Regions from separate parts of the Rhizobium sp. RAF36 genome, predicted to be linked through region 4. Evidence: predicted binding sites of a transcription regulator. Region 4 holds the regulator's gene; each other region holds the start of a gene.
What was found. Region 4 encodes PhoB, which activates phosphate uptake and scavenging genes when phosphate is short. Its sites were predicted from a motif close to TGTCATNNANCTGTCAT; they were not measured.
Positions count from the first base shown of each region.

Region 1 (5,908 bases), on a different contig from region 4:
CATGAGGGAACTGGTCTCGGGCTGGCCATCACCGCCGGTCTCGTCGATCTCTTCGGCGGCTATATCCATGCCGAGAGCGACGCGGGCAAGGGTTCGGTCTTCACCGTCAATTTGCCGTTCGCGGTCGCTGCGGCCAAGCTCGATCCCAAGCCGCTGCCGGTCAATGTGCGCGGCGCCCGCATTCTCGTTATCGACGACAACGAGGTGAACCGCGCGATTCTCAGCGAACAGCTGACGCTCTGGGGCTTCGATGGCGTGGCGGCTGAAAGCGGGGCGACGGGGATTGCCATTCTGGAGGCCGCGCATCAGGTGGGCGTCGAGGTCGATGCGCTGGTGCTCGATTATCATATGCCGCGCATGAACGGCGCCGAAGTGGCGCGCCGCCTGCGCGCCGATCCGCGCTTCGAGAACCTGCCGATCATCTTTCTGACGTCGATGGATATTTCGGGCTCCGAGAAGGAGTTCGCGGCGCTGAACGGCCAGGCGCATCTGATGAAGCCGGCGCGCGCCAATCTGCTGCGCGGCACGATCGTCGAGGTGGTCCGTGCCAAGCGTGTCAAGCAGGCCTCGGAAACCGAGCTCGCACGGCTGCAGGCGGAAGCGCAACTCAAGGAGCCGGAGTTCGAGGAACCCGTGCGCGAGGAGCCTCGGCGCAAGGCCGAGTTCGTCGATGTGCTGGTGGCCGAAGATAACGAGGTCAACCAGATCGTCTTCACGCAGATCCTGCAGGGCACTAACCTCAGCTTCCTCGTGGTCAACAACGGCCAGGAAGCGGTCAATGCCTGGGAGACGCATTCGCCGCGCATCATCATGATGGACGTGTCGATGCCTGTTCTGAACGGCCACGATGCGACGCGGGCGATCCGGACCCGCGAGCGCGGGCAGGGGCATCGTGTGCCGATCATCGGCGTTACCGCGCATGCGCTGGAAAGCGACCGCGAGCTTTGCCTCGATGCCGGGATGGACGACTACATGTCGAAGCCGATCAGCCCGGAACTGCTGGAGGAGAAGATCCAGCTATGGCTCGGCAAGACCGAGCCGGTGCCGGGCCGCTCGGGCCTATAGGCCCTTGGCGCCGCAGAGCATTTCGCGCTTTCCCGCAAAGCCCTTGCGGCGCTCGACGACAAAGCCTGCAGCGACAAGATTGCGCCGGACGAATCCCGCTGCCGCATAAGTGGCGAAGCTGCCGCCCGGAACCGTCTTCTCGCAGACCAGCCGCATCAGCTCTTCCGACCACATGTCGCCATTACGCGACGGGGCGAAGCCATCGAGATACCAGGCATCGAAGCGCGGCTCGGCGGCCTTCACGCCGTCTAACGCGGCACCGCAGACCACGCTGAGGCGAGTTTGTGGATCGAGATCGAGGCTGACGATGCCGGTTGGTGCATCCGGCCAGGCGGACGTCAGTCCATCGCGCTCGGCATCGATCTCGGGCCAGTGCGACAGGGCGCGGAAAATCTCGTCGCGCTGCATCGGATAAAGCTCGAAGGACATGAAATGCAGGTGCTGGCCGTCGCTGCGCTGCAGCTTCCACTGCCGCCAGGTCTCGGCGAAGTTCAGGCCTGTGCCGAAGCCGAGTTCGCCGATCCGGAAACTCTGCTTTTCAGCCCAGCGTTCCGGTAGGCCGTTGCCCGCGAGGAAGACGTGGCCGCATTCCAGGCGGCCGTCGGTCTGACAATAAAAGTGGTCGCCAAAGGCCTGCGAATAGGGCATATCGCCGTTTCGCCATTCGAGCGGCTGGCTTTTGCTGCCAATCTGATCGGGATCGATATCTGTCATGCCACAAGCCGATAGTCCGGCTCTTCTCTCCGGTCAATCCGCCGATCTCCTGATCGTCGGCGGCGGCATCATGGGTCTGTGGGCAGCGGTTCATGCCGAGCGGCTGGGTATCGGTACGTTGCTGATCGACGCAGCAACGATCGGGCAGGGTGCCAGCGGCGGTCTGCTCGGCGCGCTGATGCCGCATATGCCGGACAAATGGAATGCCAAGAAGCAGTTCCAGTTCGATGCCCTCGTCAGCCTTGAGAGCGAGATCGCGGCGCTTGAGGCGGCAACCGGGCTTTCGGCCGGCTACCGGCGCTCCGGCCGTCTTATCCCGCTGCCGAAGCCGCATCTGAAGACCATTGCGCTCCGCCACTCCGCCGATGCCGAGACCAACTGGCGTCAGCAGGGACGGGCGTTTCACTGGCATGTCAGCGATGTACCACCTGTTCAGGGTTGGATCGACGCGGCAGCAGGCGAGAGCGGCTTCGTTCACGATACGCTGGCCGGTCGGGTGGCGCCGCGCGCGCTGATCGCCGTGCTCCGGGCGTTCCTGATGCGGGCGAAGCATGTTCGGCTTCTGGAGGAGGCGGCGCTCGACAGCCTTGATACAGGGGCGCGGATTGCCGTTATCGGTGGTCGGAGCATCGCCTTCGGCGATTGCATCATTGCCGCCGGGCATGGCTCGTTCCCAATCCTTCAGCGCTTCACGCCCGATTTGCCGCAGCCGCTCGGACAACCGGTGAAGGGGCAGGCAGCGCTGCTGAAGGCCGATATCGACCCAGCAATGCCGACGATCTTCCGCGACGGGCTCTATGTCGTTGCGCATGAGGGCGGGCATGTCGCGGTCGGCAGCACCAGCGAGAACAGCTTTGCGGAACCGTTGTCCACAGATGCGCTACTCGATCCGCTGATTGCCGCTGCGCGTGAGATGGCGCCGGTCCTCCGTGATGCGCCCGTAATCGAGCGCTGGGCCGGGCTGCGGCCGAAGGCGATCGACCGCGATCCGATGGTGGGGCCACACCCGCTTCATCCGCATCTGCATGCGCTAACCGGCGGTTTCAAGGTCAGCTTCGGCCTGGCGCATCGGCTTGCCGAAGCTGTCGTTGCACCAATTGCAGGCAAAAAGCTCTCCTTCGACCTGCCTGAAAGCTTCGCGCTTTCGAGCCATATCACGGCCGCTTCACGCTAAACGTGAATTCGTCCAGAGTATATTTCGTTATTCTGTCATGCAAATCACCTATCTGCTTGCGCATCGACGGCGCCGGATTCGGCCGTGCGCCGCATTCTCAGATGGAGGAAATCGCATGCGCTATGCCATTTGCTTCACGCCTTCGCCGAGCGATCCGCTCAGCCATGTGGCGGCCAATTGGCTTGGCCGTAACGTTTTTTCGGGCGAGATGCTGGAGCCGCCGGCCGTTCGCGGTCTCGGCATTCACGAAATTGCCTTCCACACGGCCGTGCCGCGCCGTTATGGCTTTCATGGCGTGCTGAAAGCGCCGTTCCACCTCTCCGCGGAGGTATCCGAAGCGCAACTATTGCGGGAATTGATGCGCTTTTCCGGCACGTTCCAGCCGTTCAGCGTGCCGCGCATCGAAGTGGCGCGGCTTGGAAACTATTACAGCCTCGTTCCGACGCTGCCCTGCGAGAATGTCCGCTATCTCGCATCGTCGATCGTTCAGCATTTCGATGGCTTCCGGGCGCCACTTTCGGAAGCCGATATCGAGCGGAGTGATCCCGACGGCTTGTCGGCGGCGCAGTTCACGAATCTACACCGCTGGGGCAACCCCTATGTGATGGACGAATACCGGTTCCACATGCCGGTGACCGGCCCGGTCAATGTTGTCGACATGCCGCGCATCGAACAGGCGCTGCGCGGCATCTTCGAGCCGGTGCTGGCGGAGCCGATCGCCATCTCCAATATCGCGCTGATGATGGAAGAAGGCATGGGCGGGCCGTTCCGGGTGCATTCGCTGCACCCGATGGGCAAGGTCAGCGCCCGCAAGATCGCCTGATCACTTTTGTTCAAGAAGCGGCTGCGGAAAACTGCTATATCCGCGCGATGCAGAATATTTCCCAGGAACAGGCGACTGTTGCCATGCCGCTCGCCGGGGCGGAGACGACCCGCTTCTGGCGCGACCGGCGCTTCGACGGCATGGAATGCCTGAGCGCGACCTTCCTGACCCACGAGTTTGCGCCGCATGCGCATGATACTTTCAGCATCGGCGCCATCGAGAGCGGCAGCCAGATCGCCACGATCCGCGGTGCGCGCGAGGCCTCCGGTCCCGGCGATCTCTACCTGATCAATCCCGGCGAGACGCATGACGGTGCGCCGACGGATGGCGGTTACCGCTACCGGATGATCTACCCTGACATGGCACTGTTCCGGGAAATTCTTGAGGACGTGACCGGCCGGGCCTTCCACGGTACGCCGGCCTTCGGCAAGCAGATTCTCCATGATCCAAAGCTCGCCAATGCCTTTCTGGAGGCGCATCGGACACTGGAGGCGGGCGCCGGAGCGCTGGAGACCGGGCAGGGCATGTTCCTGGTGCTGGACGCGATGTTCCGCCAGCATGGCAGCTCGATCATCGTTCCCGTCGATAGTGCCGAACGATCGGCGGCTCGCCGGGCGCGCGACTACCTAGTGGAGCAATATGAAAGCGATATCGGTCTCGAAGAACTGGCCGCTATCGCCGGACTCAGCCGTGCGCATCTGATCCGCGCCTTCCGCAAGGAATTCCACATCACGCCGCATGCCTTCCTCACAGATGTCCGCGTCAGGATTGCCCGGCGCAAGCTGCAGGCAGGCGAGCTGCCGGCGGAGATCGCGCTCGAATGCGGCTTTGCCGACCAGGCGCATTTCACCCGGCATTTCAAGGCCCGCACCGGACTGACACCCGGCCAGTACCGCGCCCGGTAATCACTTTCGTTCAAGACGGCGTTCTTGCGCCGCTTTATGACCTCCGCAGCAAGCGGAGTTTTTGAAAGTGAACAAGAATGAATTCTGGGCGGAATTTACAGGCGGCATGCGGGCGATCGCGCCACTGATCGCCGCGGTCATTCCCATCGGGCTGGTGTTCGGCGCGGTGGCTGCCACCAAGGGGCTTTCGCCGGTCGAGACCGGGCTGATGAGCGCGCTGGTCTTTGCCGGCGGCTCGCAATTCGTGGCGATGGATATCTGGACGCATCCGGCCTCTTGGGCGGGACTGGGCTTCGCGGCGCTGCTCGTCAATATCCGCCACGTGCTGATGGGCGCTTCGATCGGCTCGAAGATGCAGGCCTTTCCGCCGCGTGCCCGTTATTTCTCGGTGCTGTTCCTCGCCGACGAGATCTGGGCGATGGCCGAATTCCGGGCCGGTATCGCGCGGCTGACGCCGGCCTGGTTTGCTGGGCTTGCCACGCCATTTTATCTGACCTGGTTGCTGTCCAGTCTCGCGGGGGCAACACTCGGCGCCTTCCTCGGTAATCCCGTCACTCTGGGCCTCGATTTCGCTTTTCCTGCGGTCTTCATCGTGCTGGTCATGGGTTTCTGGAAGGGATCGGAGACCGGTGCGGTCCTGCTCGCCAGCGGTGCGGCGGCCGTCCTGACGCAGCATTTCATCCCCGGTGTATGGTACATCGCCGCCGGCGCATTGGCAGGGCTTGCCGCCGCGATGGTCAGCGGCAAGCGCCGCGTGGAGGTGACGCCATGACGCTCGATTTCTCGACATTGCTTGCCATCCTGGCGATGGCGGCGGCAACCATCCTGACGCGTGTCAGCGGTCTTTTCCTCATTCGCCATGTGTCGCTCGACGGCAGCAGGCGCAAGGCGATCGAATCCATTCCACCGGCGGTGCTGATGGCCGTCGTCGCGCCGACCGCCTTCGCAACCGGGATTGCCGAGACCATCGCCTGCGCCGTCACCGCGCTCGCAGCGCTTCGGTTGCCAATGCTGGCGGCCGTCGCATCGGGCGTCGTCTGCGTCGCGGTCCTCAGGGCGATCGGGCTTAGCTGAGTGATTTCGTGAGAGACTTCCGCGATTTCCGTGAAAGCCTCTTTCGCATTTCCGGCTCGACTTTCGCTCCCCGGGTGCTACCGTTTCGCCTGTCCTCGAGAAGGTGATTTCATGGCATCCGATACCTATCCGCGCAATCTGATCGGCTACGGC
Region 1 is NZ_JBFREC010000001.1:79,437-85,344, forward strand. Features, by position in the region: gene AB4Z25_RS00415 (response regulator) at 1-1,065, shown strand, start outside; gene mnmD (tRNA (5-methylaminomethyl-2-thiouridine)(34)-methyltransferase MnmD) at 1,060-1,779, opposite strand; gene AB4Z25_RS00425 (NAD(P)/FAD-dependent oxidoreductase) at 1,778-2,953, shown strand; gene AB4Z25_RS00430 (DUF1045 domain-containing protein) at 3,069-3,776, shown strand; gene AB4Z25_RS00435 (AraC family transcriptional regulator) at 3,824-4,681, shown strand; gene AB4Z25_RS00440 (AzlC family ABC transporter permease) at 4,788-5,453, shown strand; gene AB4Z25_RS00445 (AzlD family protein) at 5,450-5,755, shown strand; gene puuE (allantoinase PuuE) at 5,867-5,908, shown strand, end outside.
Region 1: the regulator PhoB is predicted to act here: its motif matches at 2,976-2,992, upstream of AB4Z25_RS00430 (DUF1045 domain-containing protein).

Region 2 (5,908 bases), on a different contig from region 4:
CGCTGATCACCTGGTACGAAACATCGGATATCGGTGTCACCGGCGGCGCGCTCTTCGAGGCGGTGACCGGCAAGCTAAAGTCGGCGGGGCTCAACTCCGCGCTCAACCCCGGCCATCTCGGCAGCCATGAGGAATGGCTGCATTCGCCGGTACAGCCGGGATCGACGGATCGGCTCCGCTCCGGCATGCCGTTTCAGGTCGATGTGATCCCGGGCCCAATGCCCGCGGGCTGGGCGCTGAATAGCGAGGATGCCGTTGCATTTGCCGACGAGGCACTGAGGGAAGAGATCAGGCAGCGCTATCCGGCCATGCATGCGCGCATCGCAGCGCGCCGCAGCTTCATGGCGGACAAGCTGGGTGTCGCGGTCAAGGACAGCATCCTGCCGCTGTCATCGACGCCGCTCTATCTCCCGCCATTTTGGCTGAAGTCAAGGCATGTGCTGGTTCGCGACTAGGCTGTGAGCCGGCGTCTTGAAATAATCACGAGGCGCCGCTCCCACCAGATCAGCACGAGGCTGGAGCCGACGATCAGCAGCGCTCCGGCGACGACATTCAGTGTCGGGATCTCGGCCCAGATCAGGTAGCCATAGAGGAAAGCCCAGATCAGGCCGCTATATTCGATCGGCGCCAGTGTCGAGGCCGGCGCGTAGCGGAAGCCTTCGTAAAGAATGTACTGACCGGCCGCGCTGATGCAGCCGAGACCGATCATCAGCACCCATCCGAAAGCATCGGGGGTTTTCCAGACGAAGGGCAGTGCGGCGCCGCAGACGATGATGAACAGGACGCCGGTTGCCAGCATCTGGTTGACGGTGCTTTCCGTGCGGCTGACGAGGCGCACGAGGATGGTGCTCCACGCCCAGCAGAAGCCGGCAAAGAACACCATGCCGGCCGGAATGAGGCTCGGCGCTTCGGCGGGGTTAGCCGCCAGGACGACGCCGATGAAGCCGCCGATGCAGGCCAGCCAGCGGATCGGCCCGACATTTTCGCGCAGGATGAAGATCGACAGCACGACGGTGATGACGGGTGCCGAGAAATACATCGTGGTGATTTCGGCGAGCCCGAGATGGCGGGCCGCGGAGTAGTAGGCAAGCCAGGCGCCGAGCATCAGAACGGCGCGCAGCAAAACCGAACTCCGGTGCGGACTTTTCAGGATCGACGGATGACGGTTGCGGTGGATGAAGAAGGCCGAGAAGCCGACGATCATCACGCTGCGGATGAACAGGATCTGCGGCACGGCATAGTCTGCCACGAGCCACTTGACGACGGCGTCCTGGATGGCAAACAGCGAATAGCCGATGCAGGCAAGGGCAATTCCCACCAGCGGGGAAGGCGCCTCATCGGTCGATCTGGAGAACATGGAAGCCTGCGATGGGAATGCGTTGGGGTGCCACGGCCTAGCAAGACCCGGCACCGTTGACAATGCGAGGAATAGCCCTCCGCGAAGATTTGATCAGTTGATCTTCACGCCCTTCGACCGCATGCGTGAAACCGTTTCCCGTTCGGCCCGCTTGCAGCGCATCGGCGGCAAGCCGCGATCCATCAGGTCCATGTCCTCAAGCACCATGTCGCCCATGTTCTTGAAGGCGCTGTCGAGCGCTCCGGCGCGATGCGCCGAGCGGATAAAGCCCTTGAGCTTGCGCACCGGATGATCGGATGGCAGCGGCTCTTCCGGATAGACATCGCTGGCCGCCACGATATGGCCTGACGCAACAGCGGCCATCAGCGCATCGAAATCGACGACATCGGCGCGGCTGAGCAGGATGAACGCTGCGCCCTTGCGCATGCTGGCGAAGGCCTCGGCTCCGAGAAAGCCCTTGTTCTCGCTTGTCACGGCGGCAACGACGAAGACGAAATCGCTCTTCGTCAGCACATCCTCAAGGCTCGCCGCCTCGACGTTGTTTTCCTCGAGGATCGACTTCGGCTGCCAGGGATCGAAGACCCGCACCTTGGCGCGGAAGCCTGACAGCACGCGCCGCAGCGCCTTGCCGAGATCGCCGAAGCCGACAATGCCGATTTCCGATCCGGCGATCAGCCGGGCGCTGGCATTGCCCTCGCCGCCCCAGAGCTCAGTGCCATCGCGAAAGGCGACATCGGCATCGACGATGCCGCGGGCGAGCGACAGGGCGAAGCCGAGACCGATTTCGGCCACCGGCTCGGCAAAGACCTGACCCGTCGTCACCACATGGATGCCGCGCTGGAAGAGGATGTCGTAGGGCATGTTATTGATAAGATTGCTCTCGACATTCAGCACGCAGCGCAGCGACGTCATCCGCGCCAGCGTTTCCTCCGATAGCGGCGGCTGACCGATGATGTAGAGCGCCTTGCCGAGAACCTCGTCACCGAGACCGGCAACGTTGTCCGGATCGGCCTCGACGATCTCATACTTGTCGTGAAGCACCCGGCGCGCTTCGTCGGTGAAGATCAGATCGAGCGTGCGCGGTTCAGGCGCGCTGATCGCCAGGGGCTTTTCGGTCTTCGTCATGATGTCCTCCTCCCGCAGCCGCCTAAAGCTGCACAATCCTTATCTCAGCGCCACGCTCACCGGCATCGATCGACAGATAGGCGGCCGCCGAAATCAGCGCCCAGTCCTCCGGCCTTGCCAGCGCCACCGGACAGCCGATCCCGTAGAGTGCCTCCGCGACCATTGCGCCGGTGACGACGATCGCATCGCGCTTCAACAGGATGATCCCGGCAGGGGCGGTCTTCAGCCGGACGGCCTCAGCGAGCACCGAGCTTCCCGAACTCGATCCCCTGCCCGCCTCCATGACGAGGATCGCCCCGCTGATCGACTGGCCGCTTTGCGGATGCCACTGGTCGATGATCTCGCCGGTCGCCGAATCCACGCCGCCCCAGAAACTGAGCGGCTCGGCAAGCACGAAGGCCGCAGCCGCAGCCTTGCCTTCCATGAGGGTCGTCGCGGAAAATGCCGTCACAGCCGCACCACCTTGCCCGAGCGCGCCGAGGCCATGCATTCGGCGAGCGAACCGAAAGCGACGTCGACGCCGATATTGCCGGGTGCGTAATAGGCCCACTTGCCCGAGTTGGTCATAACGGCACCCGACATGTCGCGGATGATCGCCGTGACATAGGTGCAGGTGTCGATGACGAGCGTCACGCCTGCCGTTTCCAGAGCAGCGCGCCAGCCACGATTTTCAAGCTCCGCCAGGACCTCGCGATTGGTGTTGATGTAGATATCGATCGCCGCTTTCCCGCCTGCGAGCAGCGGCATCAGCCGCTCGAACTCGCCGATGGAAAAATGCGGCGTTCCCATGCTGACGGCCGCAAGCCGCGTACCTTCCGCCACCGTCGAAAGATTGCGGATGGCGTCGCGGATATCGGTGCGGCTGAGCCGGATCGTCTCCTGCGGTTCGATGCCGCCGCAGGCCGCCTGCAGCGTCGGCGCCTCCGGTGTCAGACCGACGGCGTGAAACAGCGCGACGGCGCCTGCCGATGCCGCGACGGCACCGAGCGCCTTCAGGTCGTCCTCGGAGCTTTCCTTCGGCAGGCCGCGGAGGACGGGGATGCGATCGCCGCAGCGGCGGCCGATGGCGTGACCGGCAGCGACACAGATCGACCCGGCATCCCGCTCACCCCCGGCAAACTCTTCGATATCGACGAGCACGGTCGCCCGCCGGTTTTCGGTGAGGTGCAGTCCATAATAGGGCGCCCGGCCGGTCAGCGCGCAACAGAGGTCGATGAAATCGCCATAGCGGTTGGTACGCGCGCCAAGCACCGAATTGGCAAAGACGATGGCATTCGATTCCGCCCAGGCGATCTGCGCCCCGAAGCGCGGCCGGAAGATCGTCTGGTAGGGCGCGCAGGTGAAGGTCGGCACGCAGCCGAGCTCCTCATGCGCCTTCATCAGCCGCGCACCGTTGCGGCCAAGCGCCTCGTCGCCGCGGAAAAGTTCGGGATGGATGAGATCGACCGAACCGACATTCAGCGTCGTCGGCACGCGGACACGGCCGCCCCAGGACACCATGCGCTCGACGAAATCGAGGCTGACCTCGCCGAGATAGAGACAGCCGTCGATATGGGCGGCCTCGATGTCCACCAGTTTTGTGGCGCCGACAGCCTCGGCGAAACGCACGAGAAGCCGCATGGCAAAAGCAGCCGCCTCACCGTGGCGGCCATCGAGCAAGGCTTTGTCATCAGGGGAAAGCTGGAGAGAGGAATGCATGGCGGCGACGCTATCAGGTCGTCTTGCGGGAGAGAAGCGGCATGACGAATTCGACCAAAGGCGCCCTCGACAAAACTGTCACAAACACTATGTCACAAAACCTTCACAATTTCATTTGCCAGTTCGTTTCTTTTCGTTTTGTATGCGGAAAGTTTCGTAACGAAACCGGCCGGTGGGATCGAGGAGGATCTGCGCCGGCAGGCCGTAATCCGTTCAAAACGGCACGGCAGGACACATAGGGAGGAACCATGTCCATTCGTTTCATGGCCGCATCCGCGGCAACCATCATCTTGTCGCTTTCGTTCGCTTCGAGTGCCTTTGCAGTGACCGAACTGCAGTGGTGGCACGCCATGGCGGGCGCCAATAACGAAGTGGTCAACCAGCTCTCCAAGGAATTCAACGAAAGCCAGAAAGACTACAAGATCGTCCCGGTTTTCAAGGGCACCTATCCGGAAGCGCTGAATGCCGGCATCGCCGCCTTCCGCGCCAAGCAGCCGCCCGCGATCCTGCAGGTCTTCGACGCCGGCAGCGGCGTGATGATGGGCGCCGAGGGCGCGATCATGCCGGCGGCCCAGGTTCTCGAAAAGGGCGGCTTCAAGTTCGACAAGTCGGAATACCTGCCCGGCATCGCCGCCTATTATTCGAAGCCCGACGGCACGATGCTGTCCTTCCCCTACAACTCGTCCTCGCCGATCCTCTATTACAACAAGGACACCTTCAAGAAGGCCGGCCTCGACCCTGAAAGCCCGCCGAAGACCTGGCCCGAAGTGTTCGAAGCGGCCAAGAAGATCAAGTCGAGCGGCGCGTCTGCCTGCGGCCTGACCTCGACCTGGCTCACCTGGATCCAGACCGAGAACTTGGCCGCATGGAACAACGTGTCCTACGGCTCGAACGAGAACGGCCTTGCCGGCACCGATGTGAAGCTCGCATTCAACTCGCCGCTCTTCGTCCAGCATTTCCAGGCGATCGCCGATCTCGCCAAGGACGGCACGTTCCGCTACGGCGGCCGCACCTCGGAAGCCAAGCAACTCTTCACCTCCGGTGAATGCGGCATCATGACGGAATCGTCCGGCGGTCTCGGCGACATCATCAAGACGGGCATGAACTACGGCATCGGCCAGCTGCCTTACTATGAAGGCGAAGGACGCCCGCAGAACACCATCCCGGGCGGCGCCAGCCTCTGGGTCTTCGCCGGCAAAAGCGACGAAGAATACAAGGGCATCGCCCAGTTCTTCCACTTCCTGTCGCAGACCAAGATCCAGGCCCGCCTGCATCAGGTTTCCGGCTACATGCCGGTGACCATGGCCGCCTATGAGGACACCAAGAAGTCCGGCTTCTACGAAAAGAACCCGGGCCGCGAAACGCCGATCCTGCAGATGATGGGCAAGGCGCCGACCGAAAACTCCAAGGGCGTGCGTCTCGTCAACCTGCCGCAGGTCCGCGACATCATGAACGAGGAGTTCGAGGCGATGCTGGCCGGCAAGCAGGATGCGAAGGCCGCGCTCGACAAGGCGGTCGAACGCGGTAATGCCGCGATCCAGCAGGCGATCGGCCAGTAAATACGGCGTTCGCGCCCGCAACCAATATGGCTGCGGGCGGCCCCTTCACGTCAAGGAGATCGCCGTGCAGCGCGTCGTCTTTCCGAACAAGATCCTTCCCTATTTCCTGGTCGCCCCGCAGATCATCCTCACGGTGGTTTTCTTCTTCTGGCCGGCAAGCCAGGCGCTC
Region 2 is NZ_JBFREC010000007.1:301,373-307,280, forward strand. Features, by position in the region: gene AB4Z25_RS23270 (Xaa-Pro aminopeptidase) at 1-455, shown strand, start outside; gene AB4Z25_RS23275 (DMT family transporter) at 452-1,357, opposite strand; gene AB4Z25_RS23280 (hydroxyacid dehydrogenase) at 1,451-2,482, opposite strand; gene AB4Z25_RS23285 (aconitase X swivel domain-containing protein) at 2,505-2,933, opposite strand; gene AB4Z25_RS23290 (aconitase X catalytic domain-containing protein) at 2,930-4,180, opposite strand; gene ugpB (sn-glycerol-3-phosphate ABC transporter substrate-binding protein UgpB) at 4,429-5,739, shown strand; gene ugpA (sn-glycerol-3-phosphate ABC transporter permease UgpA) at 5,804-5,908, shown strand, end outside.
Region 2: the regulator PhoB is predicted to act here: its motif matches at 4,271-4,287, upstream of ugpB (sn-glycerol-3-phosphate ABC transporter substrate-binding protein UgpB).

Region 3 (5,908 bases), 310 kb from region 4:
TGTTCGAGGGCTCGATCCGCGACAATATCCGCTATGGCCGTCCGGATGCGACGGATGCGGAGATCGAGGAAGCGGCCCGCCTCGCCTATGCCCATGACTTCATCATGGCGCAGCCTGACGGCTACGATACCGCCGTCGGCGAGAATGGCGTGACGCTTTCCGGTGGTCAGCGGCAGCGCCTTTCGATCGCGCGTGCGCTGGTGCGCAATGCACCGATCCTGCTTCTCGACGAGGCGACTTCAGCGCTCGATACGGAATCGGAAGCGGCCGTGCAGAAGGCACTCGACGAGGCAATGACCGGCCGTACCGTCGTCGTCATCGCGCACCGGCTATCGACCGTGGTGCGCGCCGACAAGATCGTCGTCATGCAGCAGGGCCGCGTTGTCGAGGAAGGCAATCACGAGACGCTTGCGAAGCTCGAAGACGGACTTTACGCTCGCCTCAACAATCTCCAGAGGCCGGCGGCCTCGAATTCCATCTGATACGGGAATACGACTGATATGAGCGACGCTGCTATGAAACTGGTTGTGGTTGGGGCAGCGGGGCGCATGGGGCAGACGCTGATCCGGCTGATCGATTCCATTGACGGCGTGACATTTCATGCGGCCATCGAACGCGCCGGTTCGCCCTTCGTCGGGCGCGACGCGGGAGAGCTTGCCGGACTTGGGCCGAACGGCGTGATCATCGGTGATGATCCACTTTCCGCCTTCCTCCATGCCGAGGGCGTGCTCGATTTCACCTCGCCGGCCGCGAGCGTCGAATTTGCCGGACTGGCCGCACAGGCGCGGATCGTCCATGTGGTCGGCACGACCGGATGCTCGGATGCCGACGATGCCAAGATCCAGGCGGCTGGGCGCCATGCGCGTATCGTCAAGTCGGGCAATATGAGCCTCGGCGTCAATCTTCTCAGCGTTTTCATCGAACAGGCAGCCCGGGCGCTTTCGCCAGAAGACTGGGATATCGAAGTTCTCGAAATGCACCACAAGCGCAAGGTCGATGCGCCCTCCGGCACCGCGCTGTTGCTCGGGGAAGCCGCTGCAAAGGGCCGCGCTGTCGACCTGAAGACCCAGTCTGTCCGCGTTCGTGACGGTCATACCGGCGCCCGCGAAGCGGGTACGATCGGCTTTGCGACGTTGCGCGGCGGGTCCGTGATCGGCGAACATTCGGTTCTCTTTGCCGGCGAAGGCGAGACCGTCTCGATGTCGCATAGCGCAGCAGACCGCTCGATCTTCGGCCGCGGGGCCATCAAGGCGGCGCTCTGGGCGCGCGACAAGAAGCCGGGTTTCTATTCCATGCTCGATGTCCTCGGGCTCTCTTCACAATAATACGACGGAGGCAGATTTTATGAGCGGCACACTCGTTCTCGTTCGGCATGGCCAGAGCGACTGGAACCTGAAGAACCTCTTCACCGGCTGGAAGGACCCCGACCTGACCGAACTCGGCATCCAGGAAGCCGCGACCGGCGGCCAGGCGCTGGCCGACTACGGCATCACGTTCGATGTCGCCTACACCTCGGCCCTTACCCGCGCGCAGCACACGCTGAAGCTCATCCTCGACAAGGTCGGCCAGCCCGGCCTGCAGACGATCAAGGATCAGGCGCTGAACGAACGTGACTACGGCGATCTCTCCGGTCTCAACAAGGACGACGCCCGCGCCAAGTGGGGCGAGGAGCAAGTTCATATCTGGCGCCGCTCCTACGACGTTCCGCCTCCGGGCGGCGAAAGCCTGCGCGACACGGGTGCCCGTGTCTGGCCCTACTATCTGACGGAAATCCTGCCGCGCGTTCTGCGTGGCGAAAAGGTTCTCGTTGCGGCCCACGGCAACTCGCTGCGGTCGCTGGTCATGGTTCTCGATCGCCTGAGCCGCGAACAGGTTCTGGAGCTCAACCTCGCGACCGGCGTTCCAATGGTCTACAAGCTGAAGGCCGACTCTACCGTCGCTTCCAAGGAAGTGCTGGGCGACATGTCCGCCGCACATTGAGCCGGATTCGCATCGATCAGTTAAGCCGGGCCAAGCGCCCGGCTTTTTTTAGTTTTCGATGGTGAACTGCACCCGGTCGGCAGCGAAGCGGGTGATGGAATATTGAACGGGAACGCCGTCGAGATCGGTATTCATTGCCTTGGTGATCAGCAGGATCGCGCCCGGTGTGAGCTCAAGATCGGCGATATCCCCGGCGTCGGCATGCGCGGCGGTAATCTCCGTCGTTGCGCGCACATAGTCCTGCAAGCCAAGCAGCGCGAAGGCCTTGGTGATCGATTCCGTCTTGCGATAGGTTTCTGCGATATCGCCAAAGCGCGCGGCCGGAAACCAGCTCGTCGCCCTTGAAACCGGGCGCTTGTCGGCCTCCCTCGTCGTCTCCAGCCTGATGACCGCGTCGCCCACGCGCATCTTCAGCCAGCGAGCGACCTCCGCATCAGCAGATTCTTCGGCAGCCGCCAGCAGGAAACCGCGCGTTTCTCTTGCCTGGCCGCTGATACCCGTCGTGAAACGGGTGCGCTTGCTGATCGGGAAGTTCAGCCGTTCCCGACGCTCGATCAGCGTGCCGCGGCCCTGCACGGCGCGGACGATCCCTTCCTGTCCCAGAGCGGCAAGGGCGCTTCGAACCGTATGCCGATTGACGCCGAACTGCTCGGCGAGCATCGTTTCCGGTGGCACCATGCCCGTTTCATCATAGGCACCGCGGGTGATTGCCTCCCGGATTCGATCCGCTATCTGGCGCCATAGCGCCACCCCCGTCTGCCTTTGCACCTGCTTCAGCCCAGCCATTTCACCCCTGCCGTGTCACACGCTTGTCACGTCCCCGATTTAAGCGTAACCATATCTTGTATGGTTGTCTATATCAATAGACATTTCGAAGGATGTGGCGATGAGAGCAGCAGAGAAAATCGAGGCAGCCGACAGCAGGAAAAGAGTGGTCGATCTTCTCGCCCGCTCCGACCCTGCCGAATTGAATGACGCCTGGGAGGCGCTTGCGGACAAACCGGAAGTGCAGGCTGTGCGCGGCCCCGAAACTGGGCTGGTGATGGTTCGCGGCCGTATTGGCGGCGGCGGCTCGCCCTTCAATCTCGGCGAAGTGACGGTCACCCGTGCAACGATCCGGCTGGCAAGCGGGACCGTCGGTCACGGTCAGTCGCTCGGCACCGATCGCAAGAAGGCACGGCTTGCCGCGATTTTCGATGCTCTTTGGCAGGAAGAAGCGAGCAGGGCTTTCGTCGAGGAAAAGCTGCTTCAGCCGATCGCCCGGCACATTGCCGCCGCGGCGCAGCAGAAGGCCGACGAGACGGCCGCGACCCGCGTCGATTTCTTCACCATGGTGCGGGGAGAAGACTGATGGAACTCAAGACCGATACATTGACCGGCGGCTTTGCCGAGCCGGTTTTCCAGGCCCAGAGCGTCTTCAAGGCGATGATGGATGCGATGGCCCGCCCGGGCTCAGTCCAGACGCTGGCGCCCGATGCTGCGCCGCCGGCCCCGCTTGGCGTAGCGGCCGGTGCAATTGCATTGACGCTCTGCGATCACGACACGCCCGTCTGGCTTTCGCCTGCGCTCAACAAATCTGCGGTGCCGGGCTGGCTGAGCTTTCATACCGGTGCGACCGTCACGACCGAGAAGGCCGAAGCGCGCTTCGCCTTCGTCGACAGCGGCATGGCAGTTTCGTCTTTCGGCCTCTTTGCACCGGGCACGCAGGAATATCCCGACCGCTCGACAACGGTTGTTATCGAGATCGCTTCGCTCGAGGGCGGCAAGACGCTGGCGCTGATGGGACCGGGGATCAAGACCGTGACGGAAATCGCGCCTTCGGGATTGCCGGAGACGTTCATCCGCCTCTGGAACGAGAACCGCACCCTCTTCCCGAGGGGCATCGACATCGTTCTGACGGCGGGCAGCAGTTTCCTCTGCCTGCCGCGCACCACCAAAATTACCGCAACGGAGATGTGAGCCATGTATGTTGCAGTCAAAGGTGGCGAAGCCGCCATCGCCAATGCTCACCGCCTGCTCGCCGACCGGCGCCGCGGCGACCGCTCGCTTCCGGCCATCGGCATAGAGCAGATCGTTGCCCAGCTGGCTCTCGCGGTCGATCGCGTCATGGCCGAGGCCTCGCTCTACGATCGGACGCTGGCGGCTCTCGCCGTACGCCAGTCGCGCGGTGACATGATCGAGGCGATCTTCCTGCTGCGCGCCTACCGTACGACGCTGCCGCGCTTCGGCTATTCGCAGCCGCTCGACACCAGCCGCATGACCATCGAGCGCCGTATCTCGGCAACCTACAAGGACCTGCCGGGCGGCCAGCTGCTCGGGCCGACCTTCGACTACACGCACCGCCTGCTCGACCCATCGCTTTTGACCGACGAAGCCGTCGAAGAGCCGGCTCAGCGTCAGGCCGAAACCGGCCGTGTCATCCGCGTTTCCGAGATCCTCGGCCAGGAAGGTCTGATCGAGGGCGATGGGGACATGCCCGAGGATCACGAGATCGGCGACCTGACGCGCGAGCCGATGGAATTCCCGATGAGCCGGGATCTGCGGCTGCAGGCACTGGCCCGGGGCGATGAAGGGTTCCTCCTGGCGCTCGGCTACTCGACACAGCGCGGTTACGGTCGCAACCATCCCTTCACCGGTGAAATCCGCATCGGCGAGGTGGAAGTCGAATTCGATGTTCCCGAACTCGGCTTTGCCGTCTCGCTCGGCACGATCCAGGTAACCGAGTGCCAGATGGTCAATCAGTTCAAGGGCTCTGCCAAGGCGCCGCCGCAGTTTACCCGTGGCTACGGCCTGGTCTTCGGCCAGAGCGAACGAAAGGCGATGTCGATGTCGCTGGTCGACCGCGCGCTTCGCGCCGGCGAACTCGGCGAAGACGTCACTGCCCCGGCGCAGGACGAGGAATTCGTCATTTCGCATGCCGACAACGTTCAGTCGACCGGCTTCGTCGAGCATCTCAAATTGCCGCATTACGTCGACTTCCAGGCCGAACTCGATCTCGTGCGCCGCATGCGCCGCGACTTCGAGGCAAGCCGCCGCAACGGCGAAGCAATGAAGGAAGCAGCCGAATGACCGATCTCGCCACCTACAACTTCGCCTATCTCGACGAGCAAACGAAGCGGATGATCCGCCGCGCGATCCTGAAGGCTATTGCGATACCCGGCTACCAGGTGCCCTTCGCCAGCCGCGAAATGCCGATGCCCTATGGCTGGGGCACCGGCGGCGTGCAGGTCACGGCCTCTATCATCGGCCCTGACGATGTGCTCAAGGTCATCGACCAGGGTGCCGACGACACGACCAATGCCGTCTCGATCCGCGCCTTCTTCCAGAAGGTCGCCAATGTGGCGGTCACCACGCATACCAAGGATGCGACGATCATCCAGACGCGCCACCGCATTCCGGAAGAGAAGCTCGGCGCCAATCAAGTGCTGGTCTATCAGGTGCCGATCCCGGAGCCGCTGCGTTTCCTCGAACCGCGCGAGACCGAGACCCGTAAGATGCATGCGCTGGAGGAATACGGCCTCATGCATGTGAAGCTTTACGAGGACATCGCCCATAACGGCCGGATCTCGAAGACCTACGCCTATCCGGTGAAGGTTGCCGGGCGCTATGTCATGGACCCGTCGCCGACCCCGAAGTTCGATAATCCGAAGATGCACATGTCGGATGCGCTGCAGCTCTTCGGCGCCGGTCGCGAAAAGCGCATCTACGCCGTGCCGCCCTATACCGACGTCGTCAGCCTCGACTTCGAGGACTATCCCTTCGAGATCCAGCGCTTCGGCAAGCCCTGCGCGCTCTGCGGCGCCGAGGAAGTCTATCTCGACGAGGTCATCCTCGACGATAAGGGCGGGCGGATGTTCGTCTGCTCCGATACCGACCATTGCGAAGACCGCCGCGAGCACGGCCATGCCGGCGAAATGCTTGCGCCCAA
Region 3 is NZ_JBFREC010000002.1:116,843-122,750, reverse strand. Features, by position in the region: gene AB4Z25_RS06455 (ABC transporter ATP-binding protein) at 1-482, shown strand, start outside; gene dapB (4-hydroxy-tetrahydrodipicolinate reductase) at 501-1,325, shown strand; gene AB4Z25_RS06445 (2,3-bisphosphoglycerate-dependent phosphoglycerate mutase) at 1,345-1,980, shown strand; gene phnF (phosphonate metabolism transcriptional regulator PhnF) at 2,029-2,766, opposite strand; gene phnG (phosphonate C-P lyase system protein PhnG) at 2,867-3,331, shown strand; gene phnH (phosphonate C-P lyase system protein PhnH) at 3,331-3,939, shown strand; gene AB4Z25_RS06425 (carbon-phosphorus lyase complex subunit PhnI) at 3,943-5,049, shown strand; gene AB4Z25_RS06420 (alpha-D-ribose 1-methylphosphonate 5-phosphate C-P-lyase PhnJ) at 5,046-5,908, shown strand, end outside.
Region 3: the regulator PhoB is predicted to act here: its motif matches at 2,780-2,796, upstream of phnF (phosphonate metabolism transcriptional regulator PhnF).

Region 4 (5,908 bases):
CAACGTTGTCGCCGGCGGGCACGCCAAGCAGGTGCGCACCGCGGATGGCAGCCAGAAGTTCGGTCGAGGGAACGGCGGCCTTGATACCAAGCAGCAGACCCTCGCCGCGGATATCCTCGATCACGTCGGGATAGCGGTCCTTGAGCGATGCCAGGCCTTGGCGGAAGATCAGAGCGACGTCGCGAACGTGCTGCAGGAAGCCTTCAGCAAGGACGATGTCGAGCACGGCGCCGCCGACAGCCATGGCGAGCGGGTTGCCGCCATAGGTCGAGCCGTGGGTACCGGCCTTCATGCCGGACGCAGCTTCCGCCGTTGCCAGGCAGGCGCCGAGCGGGAAGCCGCCACCGATGCCCTTGGCGACAGCCATGATATCAGGGGTCACGCCGGACCACTCACAGGCAAAGAACTTACCGGTACGGCCGACGCCGGTCTGGACCTCGTCGAGAATGAGCAGCAGGCCCTTCTCGTCGCAGAGCGCGCGCAGCGCCTTCATGAACTCGGTGGTCACCGGGCGAATGCCACCCTCGCCCTGAACCGGCTCGATAAGAATGCCTGCGGTCGCATCAGTGATTGCGGCGCGGACGGCGTCGATATCACCGAAGGGCACCTGGTCGAAACCCGGCGCCTTGGGGCCGAAGCCTTCCAGATACTTCTCCTGCCCGCCGGCAGCGATCGTTGCCAGCGTCCGGCCGTGGAAGGCGCCTTCGAACGTGATGATATGGAAGCGCTCGGGATGGCCCTTCGAATACTGGTAGCGGCGTGCGGTCTTGATCGCGCATTCCAGGGCTTCCGCGCCGGAATTGGTGAAGAACACCTTGTCGGCGAAAGTCGCCTCCGTCAGCCGCCTGGCGAGCTTTTCCTGCCCGGGGATTTCATAGATGTTGGACAGGTGCCAGACCTTGTCGGCCTGTGCCTTCAGGGTATCCACGACATGCGGATTGCTGTGGCCGACCGAGGTCACCGCGACGCCGGCACCGAAATCCAGATATCGCTCGCCAGTTTCGGTAATCAGCCACACGCCCTCACCTCGCTCGAACCGCAATGGGGCACGAGAATAGGTATCATATAGCGGCGCGGCTTCAGCCATGGCGCGGTCTCCTGTCAGCGTTACGGGCAACCGGACTCCGGCTAAAAAACCAGGTCCGAAAAATTAAAAATGCCGCCTTTCGGCGGCGACTGGCACTATTTACTTTTCGCACTGCAATGTCAACAAAACTGCGGCTTTCGTGGCTTCTGAGAGACGCTCAAGCAATGTCGCGTTTTATCAACAGCTAATGTTGCAGAAATGACTCTCAGGGGAAGCAAGTTGGGGAAAACCCCGAATTCGATTCATCCGGATTCCTGCGACTCTTGTCACGGAGTCAGCCTCACACTAGGTTAAAACTCAATTACTAGACTGCATGCGGCGGAACTAGTCACCAAAATTAGTCAAGCGTTTCTTGTGCCGGATTCGTTCGGGGCAAACAGTGAGGGATTCTGCCTTCGCAACGCTTAAACGGCGGAGACACAGGGCATGAACTGGACAGACGAGCGGGTCGAGAAACTCAAGAAACTGTGGTCCGAAGGGCTGAGCGCGAGCCAGATCGCTGCCCAGCTTGGCGGCGTCAGCCGTAACGCCGTTATCGGCAAGGTTCACCGTCTGGCGCTGCCGGGCCGTGCGAAGGCCGGCGGCAACGCCACGGCTGCCCGCGCTCCCAAGCGTACGGCGGCAGCACCCCGCGCCCCAACCTACGCATCGCGTCTGGCGACGACCCGTACGGTCACCCGCCAGCAGGGCGCGACGATGCTGAAGGAAGAGATCGAAATCGACGTCATGGAGGAGATGGAATACCGTCCCGCCAAGAATGTGATCGTCCCGATCTCCCGCCGCCTCGGCCTGACGGAACTCACCGAGCGCACCTGCAAGTGGCCGGTCGGCGATCCCTTGAAGGACGATTTTCACTTCTGCGGCTGCGAAAGCCCGGATTCTTCGCCTTACTGCACCTACCACCAGCGCCTGGCCTACCAACCGGTCAACGAGCGCCGTAGGGCAGCAGCCCGGGCAAACTGAGCCGGGTAAGCACAAACGAAAAACGGGCCTTACGGCCCGTTTTTTTGTGTCTCAATTCCGAAAGCTTCAAGCTTCCATCGAATATCCAGCGCCGCGAACGGTGCGGATGACATCCTGCATATTGGAGAAGTTCAGCGCCTTGCGCAGACGGCCGACATGGACGTCGACAGTGCGCTCGTCGACATAGATGTCGTGACCCCAGACGCCATCCAGAAGCTGCGAGCGCGAGAAGACGCGGCCGGGAGAGGCCATCAGGAATTCCAGCAGGCGAAACTCGGTCGGTCCGAGACGGACTTCGCGGGTCTTGCGATGAACGCGGTGCGTCTCTCGGTCGAGTTCGATATCGCCGCATTTCAGCACGGTCGAGAGAACTTCAGGCTTTGCGCGGCGCAGCATCGCCTTGACGCGAGCGACGAGCTCGGGCGTCGAGAACGGCTTGACGACATAGTCGTCGGCACCGGTCGAGAGGCCACGAACGCGTTCGCTTTCCTCGCCGCGCGCCGTCAGCATGATGATCGGCAGGCGCTCGGTCTCCGGGCGCATGCGCAGCCGACGGCAAAGCTCGATGCCTGATACGCCAGGCAGCATCCAATCAAGGATAAGAAGGTCCGGCGTCCGCTCCTGAAGGCGGATTTCCGCCTCATCGCCGCGCAGGATGGTGTCGACCTCGAAACCTTCGGCTTCGAGATTGTAACGAAGAAGCACGCTCAGTGCTTCTTCGTCTTCAACGACTGCAACTCTCGGGATCATTCTGTTCTGTCTCCTGAGGCCCGGTCCGGATATTATTCCGTGACCGCGCCGACGGTGTTGGCGGTGTCGTCCTTCGGACGCTCGCCCTCCGGCTGGGCGCCGGTCGCCATGTAGTAGATGGTTTCTGCGATGTTGGTGGCGTGGTCGCCGATGCGTTCGATGTTCTTGGCACAGAACAAGAGATGCGTGCAGCTGGTGATGTTGCGCGGATCTTCCATCATGTAGGTCAGGAGCTCGCGGAACAGCGAGGTGTACATCGCGTCGATTTCCTCGTCGCGCTCACGGATCGACTTCGCCTTGTCGGCAGCGCGCGTCGTGTAGACGTCGAGCACTTCCTTGAGCTGGACGAGCGCCAGTTCGGAGAGATGCTCCAGGCCGCGGCCGAGCTTGCGCGGAACGCCGGTGCTCTGCACGGCGATAACGCGCTTGGCGGTGTTCTTGCCAAGATCGCCGACGCGCTCGAGGTCGGCGGCGATGCGGATCGACCCCATGATCTCGCGCAGGTCCGACGCCATCGGCTGGCGGCGGGCGATGGTGACGATCGCCTTGTCGTTGATCTCGCGCTCGGCGTGATCAAGGATCACGTCGTCGGAGATGACCTTCTGCGCCAGGGCGCCATCGCCGTTGACCAGCGCGCGCACAGCGTCGGAGACCATCTGTTCCGCCAGACCGCCCATTTCGGAGATGCGGCGGGTCAGGAACTTCAGATCTTCGTCATATGCAGAAAAGATATGTGTCGATGCCATGGGAAATGTCCTTGAGTGTCTCTATCGGAAGTCGTGACGCCAAAGATCAGCCGAAGCGGCCCATGATGTAGTCCTGGGTGCGCGGATCGTCCGGATTGGTGAACATCTTGTCGGTATCGTTCTCCTCGACGAGGTTGCCGAGGTGGAACATGGCGGTGCGCTGAGAGACGCGGGCCGCCTGCTGCATGGAGTGCGTCACGATGACGATCGTGTAGCTTTCGCGCAGCTCGTGGATCAACTCCTCGACCTTTGCTGTAGCGATCGGGTCGAGCGCAGAGCAGGGTTCGTCCATGAGGATGACCTCAGGCGAGACCGCGACGGCACGGGCGATGCAGAGACGCTGCTGCTGACCGCCGGAGAGGCCGGTGCCGGATTCATGCACACGGTCCTTGACCTCGTTCCAGAGGCCGGCACGCTGCAGGCTGGTCTCGACGATCTGGTCCATGTCGGCTTTCGACTTGGCGAGACCGTGGATGCGCGGGCCGTAGGCGACGTTTTCATAGATCGTCTTCGGGAACGGGTTCGGCTTCTGGAACACCATGCCGACGCGGGCGCGAAGTTCGACGACGTCGATATCCGGATCGTAGATATCATCGCCATCGAGCGTGATCTTGCCGGTGACGCGGCAATTATCGATCGTGTCGTTCATACGGTTCAGGCTGCGCAGGAAGGTGGACTTGCCGCAGCCGGACGGACCGATGAGCGCAGTCACAGTGTTTTCGCGGATGTTCAGCTTGACGTCGAAAAGAGCACGTTTCTCGCCATAATAGACCGAAACGTCCTGGCCGATCATCTTGTAAGGGATGCTGTTCATCTTCTGGTCCAGAGCCTTCTCAACTGCTGCTTCTGTCAACATGTTCATGGGTTTCTACTCCGTTTACCAGCGGCGCTCAAAGCGACGGCGCAAGAGGATGGCTCCGATGTTCATGACGATCAGGAACAGGAGCAGGACGATGATGGCACCCGAGGTACGCTCCACGAAGGCGCGTTCGGCTTCGTTGGCCCACATGTAAACCTGGACCGGAAGTGCCGTGGACGGATCGAGCGGCGTGGTCGGCGCATTGGCGACGAAGGCGACCATGCCGATCAGCAGCAGAGGCGCGGTTTCGCCGAGAGCATGCGCCAGGCCGATGATGGTGCCGGTCAGGATGCCCGGCATGGCAAGCGGCAGCACGTGGTGGAACACCATCTGCATCTTCGATGCGCCGAGACCGAGAGCGGCCGAGCGGATCGACGGCGGTACGGCACGCAACGCAGCGCGGGTAGCGATGATGATGGTCGGCAGGGTCATCAACGTCAACACCAGGCCACCGACCAGCGAAGCAGAACGCGGCAGGCCCATGAAGTTGATGAAGACGGAGAGGCCGAGCAGACCATAGACGATCGACGGAACAGCAGCGAGGTTGTTGATATTGACCTCGATGAGATCGGTCAGCTTGTTCTTCGGCGCAAACTCCTCGAGATAGATCGAGGCGGCGACACCGATCGGCAAAGCAAGAACCAGAACGATCAGCATCAGGTAGAGCGAGCCGATGAGCGCAACGCCCAGACCTGCTGCTTCCGGACGGCTGGAATTGCCATTGACGAACAGGCCTGTGTTGAACTGCTTGAAGAGAGCACCGCTCGCCTTAAGCTCGTTCATCCAGCCGACCTGCTTGTCGTTCACCTTGCGGTTCTTCTCATCGACAGAGAGATCGATCTGGCCTTTGCTGGCGCTATCGATATTGGCGTCGGCAAGCACCGTGACATTGACCGTCTTGCCGATGATCGACGGGTCGGAAACAACCATGTCGCGCAGCTGGATCGGAGCGCCCTTGGAGAGCATGGCCGAAGCATCGCGGACGTCAGGACGGCTCGAGGCGTTGACATTCAGCTGCTTGACGATGGCGTCACGCAGCAACGCGCCGTAGTTGGCAGAGACGAGGACCGACGGATCGGTCGCACGCTTGTTGCTCGGGTCAATGGTCTTTTCGGTGAATTCCACCGGAAGCGTGATCGCCGTCTGCTGGAAGGCGGTATAGCCCTGGCGGATGACCGTCGAGAGCAGGATCGCCAGGAAGATCAGGCCAAAAGATATGGCAGCGATGCCATAGGCCTGGAAGCGGCGTTCTGCGGCATAGCGGCGCTTGATGCCGATGTCGCGGCGTGCCGGAGCCTTGGAGACAGTGATGCCTGCAACGGGAGAAACAATATTCGTCATTCGTACTGCTCCCGGTATTTGCGCACGATGTAGAGCGCGTAGATATTGAGGCAAAGCGTGATGAAGAAGAGCGTAATGCCGAGCGCGAAGGCAACCAGCGTCTGCGGCGAGGTGAACTCGAGGTCACCCGTCAGCTGATTGACGATCTTGACCGTGACCGTC
Region 4 is NZ_JBFREC010000002.1:431,468-437,375, reverse strand. Features, by position in the region: gene AB4Z25_RS08065 (aspartate aminotransferase family protein) at 1-1,087, opposite strand, end outside; gene AB4Z25_RS08060 (GcrA family cell cycle regulator) at 1,514-2,050, shown strand; gene phoB (phosphate regulon transcriptional regulator PhoB) at 2,117-2,800, opposite strand; gene phoU (phosphate signaling complex protein PhoU) at 2,833-3,546, opposite strand; gene pstB (phosphate ABC transporter ATP-binding protein PstB) at 3,593-4,408, opposite strand; gene pstA (phosphate ABC transporter permease PstA) at 4,424-5,746, opposite strand; gene pstC (phosphate ABC transporter permease subunit PstC) at 5,743-5,908, opposite strand, start outside.